Regions from separate parts of the Pseudomonas sp. 2 genome, predicted to be linked through region 1. Evidence: riboswitches for the same ligand, from Rfam matches in the RefSeq annotation. Region 1 holds a riboswitch; each other region holds the start of a gene.
What was found. Region 1 has a riboswitch for cobalamin ahead of cobO (cob(I)yrinic acid a,c-diamide adenosyltransferase). Riboswitches for the same ligand answer to the same signal wherever they lie in the genome.
Positions count from the first base shown of each region.

Region 2: linked by a shared signal. The riboswitch ahead of AC1MEK_RS00550 (CbtB domain-containing protein) and the one ahead of cobO (cob(I)yrinic acid a,c-diamide adenosyltransferase) in region 1 are both predicted to bind cobalamin.
Region 3: linked by a shared signal. The riboswitch ahead of AC1MEK_RS11465 (ABC transporter substrate-binding protein) and the one ahead of cobO (cob(I)yrinic acid a,c-diamide adenosyltransferase) in region 1 are both predicted to bind cobalamin.

Region 1 is NZ_JBWXNG010000002.1:18,432-20,626, reverse strand. Features, by position in the region: gene AC1MEK_RS03075 (PQQ-dependent sugar dehydrogenase) at 1-388, opposite strand, end outside; cobalamin riboswitch at 513-729, shown strand; gene cobO (cob(I)yrinic acid a,c-diamide adenosyltransferase) at 838-1,449, shown strand; gene AC1MEK_RS03065 (cobyrinic acid a,c-diamide synthase CobB) at 1,446-2,195, shown strand, end outside.
Region 2 is NZ_JBWXNG010000001.1:123,377-125,571, forward strand. Features, by position in the region: gene cobW (cobalamin biosynthesis protein CobW) at 1-287, opposite strand, end outside; cobalamin riboswitch at 422-640, opposite strand; cobalamin riboswitch at 862-1,091, shown strand; gene AC1MEK_RS00550 (CbtB domain-containing protein) at 1,194-1,391, shown strand; gene AC1MEK_RS00555 (CbtA family protein) at 1,403-2,125, shown strand; gene AC1MEK_RS00560 (cobalamin biosynthesis protein) at 2,122-2,195, shown strand, end outside.
Region 3 is NZ_JBWXNG010000005.1:384,468-386,662, reverse strand. Features, by position in the region: gene AC1MEK_RS11465 (ABC transporter substrate-binding protein) at 1-986, opposite strand, end outside; cobalamin riboswitch at 1,122-1,327, opposite strand; gene AC1MEK_RS11460 (aspartate/glutamate racemase family protein) at 1,529-2,195, opposite strand, start outside.

The DNA.
Region 1 (2,195 bases):
TCGGACTGGGCACGCCCGCGCCCGCGCGGCCCATGACTTTCTTCATGACCCAGCCGCGAATGCCCTTGCCGTCGTCGGGTTTGGGCGGTGCGTTGGTTTCGGCCACCAGCACGTCGCCATTGGGCAACACGTACAGCCAGCGCGGGTGGTCGAGGTTTTCGGCGAAGGCCGCCACCTGGGTGCCCGGCGCTGCGACCGGCCTGGCGCCGGCCGGCCAGCCCACGGCCGGGGCGATGTTCACAGTGGGGATCAGGGTCTTGTTCGGCTCGGGCAACTGGGGCGAGGGGCCCATGCCGTCGGCCACCTGCAACCTGGAGGATTCACCGCAGGCCGAAAGGCCCGCCGCTACCAACAGCAACATCACAACCTGGGGTTTGCGCGTGAGCATCTTCGATCTCCCTTTCCTGGCAGTCATGCAATGGCATGTGTATGAAATAGAGACGCAGTGCGGTAAGGGGTTCAACCGCAGAACAAACGCCTGTTCGATTGACGCTCCGGGGTCAACCCTCTAACCTTCGCCGATTGTTTCAGGTGCCCGCGACCGCGACCGGTCGACAGGGTGAAACAGGGAAGCCGGTGCGAGCGTTCGCGATCTATCCCGGCACTGCCTCCGCAACGGTAAATGAGTCAAGGCTGCGCACGATGCCACTGTGTCCATGGGCATGGGAAGGCGCGCGGCCGGCAGCATCGCTCATGAGTCCGGAGACCGGCCTGATCCACCCGAACGGCATCACGGAGGGCGATGCTCTGCGCAGGCCCGGACTGTTCCGGTGCCTGCTGTCAGTCCTTGCCTGCGTCCTTCGTCTGTCCTGTCTGCCCCTCAAGCGGAGAGCCGAGATGAGCGAATCCCCCGAACGTGACGAACGCCACCTGGCGCGCATGCAGCGCAAGAAAGCGATCATCGATGAGCGCATTGCCAGCGCACCCAACGAATGCGGCCTGCTGGTGGTACTGACCGGCAACGGCAAAGGCAAGAGCAGCTCGGCCTTCGGCATGCTCGCCCGGGCCATGGGCCACGGCATGCAGTGCGGCGTGGTGCAGTTCATCAAGGGGCGTAATGCCACCGGCGAGGAGCTGTTCTTCCGCCGCTTCCCCGAGCAGGTGCGCTACCACGTCATGGGCGAAGGCTTCACCTGGGAAACCCAGGACCGCCAGCGTGATATCGCCGCCGCCGAGGCCGCCTGGGCGGTCACCCGGCAGATGCTGCGCGATCCGGAGATCGGCCTGGTGATCCTCGATGAGCTGAACATCGCCCTCAAGCACGGCTATCTGGATCTTGATCAGGTCCTTGGCGACCTGCAGGCCCGCCCGCCGATGCAGCATGTGGTGATCACCGGCCGTGGCGCCAAGCAGGAACTGATCGACCTGTCCGACACCGTTTCCGAGATCGCCGTGGTCAAGCACGCGTTCCAGGCCGGTATCAAGGCGCAGAAGGGCATCGAGCTGTGAGTGAGCCGCGCACCTGTCCCGCGGTGCTGATCGCCGCGCCTGCTTCCGGGCAGGGCAAGACCACCGTCACCGCCGCGCTGGCCCGCCTGCATCGCAATCAGGGGCGCAAGGTGCGGGTGTTCAAATGCGGGCCGGATTTTCTCGACCCGATGATTCTGGAGCGCGCCAGCGGCCATCCGGTCTATCAGCTCGACATGTGGATGGTGGGTGAAGACGAGAGCCGGCGCCTGCTCTGGGAAGCGGCGGGCGAGGCCGACCTGATCCTGATCGAAGGCGTGATGGGGCTGTTCGACGGCACGCCGTCCAGCGCTGACCTGGCGCGGCACTTCGGCGTGCCGGTGCTCGGCGTGATCGACGGCACCGCCATGGCTCAGACCTTTGGCGCCCTGGCGCTGGGCCTTGCGCGTTATCAGCCGGACCTGCCTTTTGCCGGGGTGCTGGCCAATCGCGTGGGCACAGTGCGCCATGCGCAATTGCTCGAAGGCAGCCTCACGGAAGGCCTGCGCTGGTACGGCGCGCTCTCCCGGGAAACCGGGATCGAGCTGCCGAGCCGCCATCTGGGCCTGGTTCAGGCCAGCGAGCTGAACGATCTGGACGTTCGCCTGGACGCCGCCGCTGCCGCGTTGGCCAGCACCTGCGATTCAGCCCTGCCGCCTGCGGTGACCTTTGCCGCGCCGCAGATCGTGCCGGTCGAACCGTGGCTTGCCGGTGTGCGCATCGCCGTGGCCCATGACGAAGCCTTCGCC
Region 2 (2,195 bases), on a different contig from region 1:
CGACGGGCGACCAGTTCCTGCATCACCGGGAAGAATTCTTCCTGCACGGTGCAGCACAGGCAGCCGTTGGCCAATTCATAGACGCGGCCATTGGCTTCTTCTTCGGTGCAGCCGATGGTGCACTGCTTGAGGATTTCGCCGTCGATGCCCAGCTCGCCGAACTCGTTGACGATCACCGCGATCCGGCGGCCTTCGGCGTTGTCGAGCATGTGGCGCAGCAGCGTGGTCTTGCCCGAGCCCAGAAAGCCGGTGACGATGGTGACGGGAAGTTTGGCCAGTGTTTTCATCGGATGCCCTATCGAATGCTCTGCGGCGTTGCGGCGGGCAAACAGGACGAGAACCGCGCGCCCCATGCTGTACGCAGGCCCGCCGTTGGATTCGCCACCGGATCACCCCGCCCGGTTGTAAAGAGAATGCATGGACGTGACGTCCGTTCGAGGCAGGTCTCCTGGCTCACGGTGGCTCGCGGCGTGGATCAGCCGACGAGCGTTCATCGCGCCTTCCCGCGGGTGCAGTGGCTGTGCAATGAACCTGTCCGTTTACAGTTGCGGGGGCAGCTGTGGCATCGAACCACATTCCCTTCTTAGCACCGCTGCCGGGTCGACAGGCAGATCGGTGAACCTCAAGTGCGCAAGGCTACGCAGTGGCTGAAAGAAGGTCAACGCAGAAACGGCGTGTTGCGCGATGCGAGATTCGGCCTGGCTTTTTTGTGGGAGTGAGCTTGCTCACGAAAGCGATCACCTAGCCCCACTATTTATGACGCCTGTCAAAGCCCTTTCGTGAGCAAGCTCACTCCCACATTGACCTCTGCCAGCCGCAGGACCACGTTGTCCGATTGACTGCCGCCCCGCCCCATGCTCTCCTACACACCTTGTTACGGGTGCCCTTCACAGGGTGAAACGGGAAACCGGTGCGTACAGGCCACAAGGCTTGTGCAAGTCCGGCGCTGCCCCCGCAACGGTAAGCGAGCGAAGAGTCAGATCCACTGTGTCGGTCAGCGATATGGGAAGGCGATTCTTGCAGGCTTGGTGCTGTTAATCAGCCCGATGCCCCTCGCAAGCCCGGAGACCGGCCCGACAACGTTCACATAACAGACCCGCGGTGGGCGGGTGCAGTTGAGTTCGCCACTGACGTCCTGTCAGCGGCGCGCCTTTGCGCCTTCCCGTCCGCTGACACTTTCAGAGGGAAGCGCCATGTCGATCAGCACGACCAACCAGACCAGCAGCCAAACCGCAAGCCAAGCCACCACGCAAAGCCAGCGCCTGACCGCCGCCGTCAGCGCGATGATCCTGGGCGCCTGCCTGGTCTACTTCGCCGGCTTCTCGCACATCGACGCCGTGCACAACGCTGCCCACGACACCCGTCACAGCTCTGCCTTCCCTTGCCACTGAGACCTGCCGCCATGTTCAAGCGTATCGCTCAAACGGCCGGTTTCACTGGCCTGCTCGCAGCCCTGCTGCTGACCCTGGTGCAAAGTTTCTGGGTCGCGCCGCTGATCCTGCAGGCCGAAACCTATGAGAAAGCCGAGCCTGCCGTGCACGTGCATGAACACGCAGAAGGCGCCATGGCCGGTCACGTGCACGACGAAGAAGCCTGGGAGCCGGAAGACGGCTGGCAGCGCGTGCTCTCCACCACCGGCGGCAATCTGGTGGTCGCGGTCGGTTTCGCCCTGATGCTGGCAGCGCTGTATACCCTGCGCACACCTTCGAGCACGGCTCAAGGCGCGCTCTGGGGCCTGGCCGGGTTTGCCGTGTTCGTGCTGGCGCCGACCCTGGGCCTGCCGCCTGAGCTGCCGGGCACTGCCGCCGCCGACCTGACCCAACGGCAGATCTGGTGGATCGGCACTGCGGCGTCCACTGCTGTGGGCCTGGCGCTGATCGTGTTCGCCCATCACTGGCTGCTCAAGGTGCTGGGCGCGGCGATTCTGGTCGTGCCCCACGTCGTCGGCGCGCCACAGCCGCTGGTGCATTCGGCACTGGCCCCTGAAGCGCTGGAAGCCCAGTTCAAGATCGCATCGCTGCTGACCAACGCCGTGTTCTGGGTGGCGATGGGCCTGATCAGCGCCTGGCTGTTCCGCCGTGACCAGGCGCCCTCGGCGCAGGCCGGCCTGAACCACGCTGTATGAGTGAAGCCGGTCAGCGGCCGGTCCTGGTGATCGGCCTGGGTTGCCAGCGCGGGTGTCCGGCGCTGGTGCT
Region 3 (2,195 bases), on a different contig from region 1:
GCCTGGGCGAGCTGCTCGATGCCGTCGAACAGGCGCACGCTGGATTCCATGGCGCTGGCGTCCATGATCACTATCCGGTTGTTTTTCACCGCATCCATGTTGCGGGTGACCGGGTCGGATTTGAGGAAGGCCAGCTTCTTCTCATGATCGTCGGCCGGGAAACGGCGACGATCCATGCGCGCGATGACCAGGATGCTCGGGTTGGCCTTGGCGATGGTTTCCCAGCCCACGGTCGGCCATTCTTCGTCGGATTCGATGACATTGCGCATGCCCAGGGTGTCGAGCATGAAATTCGGGATACCCTTGCGCCCGGCCACGAAAGGCGCGGCGTTGAGCTCAGGGCTGGAGAACCAGAACAGCGCCGAGAGCTGCTGGCTGTCGTGGGATTTCGCCTCAGCGACCGCCTTGGCCAGGCGCGCCTGGAAGTCGGCGACCAGTGCCTGGCCGCGGTCCTGCACGTCGAAGATTTCAGCTTGCTGGCGCACGCTCTTGTACAGGGTCTCGATGTCGAACGCCTTGAGTCGGGTGCCGTCGGCGCCGACCAGATTGTCTTTGCCTTCGCAATCAGACGGCAGGATGTAGGCCGGAATCTTCAGGTCGGCGAACTGCTGGCGGGTACCGACCGCGCCTTGCGGGCCGACCATCCATTCGAACTGCACCGGCACGAAGTCCGGGCGTTTGCCGATCACCGATTCGAAGCTCGGCGCATTGTCGGCCAGGCGCTCGATCTGGCTGTTGGCGTCCTGGTACTGCGCCAGTACCTGGTTGAACCACAGCGAGGTGCCGACCACTTGCTGGCTCAGGCCCAGGGCGTAAAGCATTTCGGTGGCGGCCTGGCCGATGGTCACGGCCTTTTGCGGGGCATGGGCGAAGGTCAGCGGCACGCCGCAGTTGTCGATCGTCAGCGGGTAGTGGGTGGGCGCGGCGAGGGCGGCGCTAGAGAGCGTCAGACCGGTGAACAGGGTGGCAAGGCGGCGCAGCGACATGAACGCAAATCTCCAGTAAGGCTGATTGCCGACGAATCGCTACTGGAAAGCACATCCCGATCATGCGATGCATGAAAGGCTGGCGCGGGTGAAAACCTGCACGAACGGATGTCCTTCCCGGACACCCCGCCGGTGAATGATTGACGCTTGCCGGCAGGTCTCCTGACTGGCGCGTCATTGCCATGCTCCGGCCTTCCCGGGAGGACCCAGTGGCGATCGTGAAGCAGGGCTCAGCGCCTACAGTTGCGGGGACAGTTCCGTTTGAGCCTTTGTCCCTGAAGCGGTCAGGCTCGCGGATTCCCTATTAATTCCGAGTGGAAACCGGCGGCGGGGATACTAAACGATTTGAAGAGAGCGGGCGAATCCGCTTTTGATTCTGCCCGCAGGGCGTGGGAGCAAGCTTGCTCGCGATCTGGCGCGCAGCGGCAGCAAAACCATGCGCCTCGGCATTGTCAGACATACCGCGTGCTCAGGGTTTACTGCCGCTGCGCGCCAGATCGCTGGCAAGCCAAGCTCCTACGCCCTGCGGGCAGAAGCTGATATCACAGACTGAGCGGCCAGCCGATCACCTTCTTGGTACGCGGCGTGGCATAGGTGCGCACCTTGGAGGTCTTCAACCCCAGCCGCATCAGCGACTCGGCCAACGCCACGGCGGCCGTCACGCCATCCACCACCGGCACCCCGGCGCGGTCGCGGATCATCTGGTCCAGGCCCGCCATGCCGCCGCAGCCCAGGCAGATCACCTCGGCCTTGTCGTGGGTCACGGCATGGGCGGCCTGTTCGACAATCGCCTCGATTGCGCGCCCGGGCATTTCTTCAAGCTCCAGCACGCTCATGCCGCTGGCCCGCACCGAAGCGCAGCGCTCGTACACCCCGGCCAGTTTCAGACGATCCTCGATCAGCGGCACCGCACGGTCCAGCGTGGTCACCACCGAATACTTGTGGCCCAACAGCATCGCCAGGCTGGCCGCCGCTTCGGTGATGTCCACCACCGGCACTTCCAGCAACTCCTGCAACCCTTCGCGGCCGTGCTCGCCGTAACCGGCCTGGATCACCGCGTCGAACGGCTGGTCGTAGGACATCACGCGGTCCATCACCGCAATGGCCGCCAGGTAGCTCTCGAAATTGCCTTCGACCGATTCCGCGCCGAAGCGCGGGGTCAGGCCGACGATTTCGGTACCGGGCGAGGCGACGCTGCGCGCCTGCTCG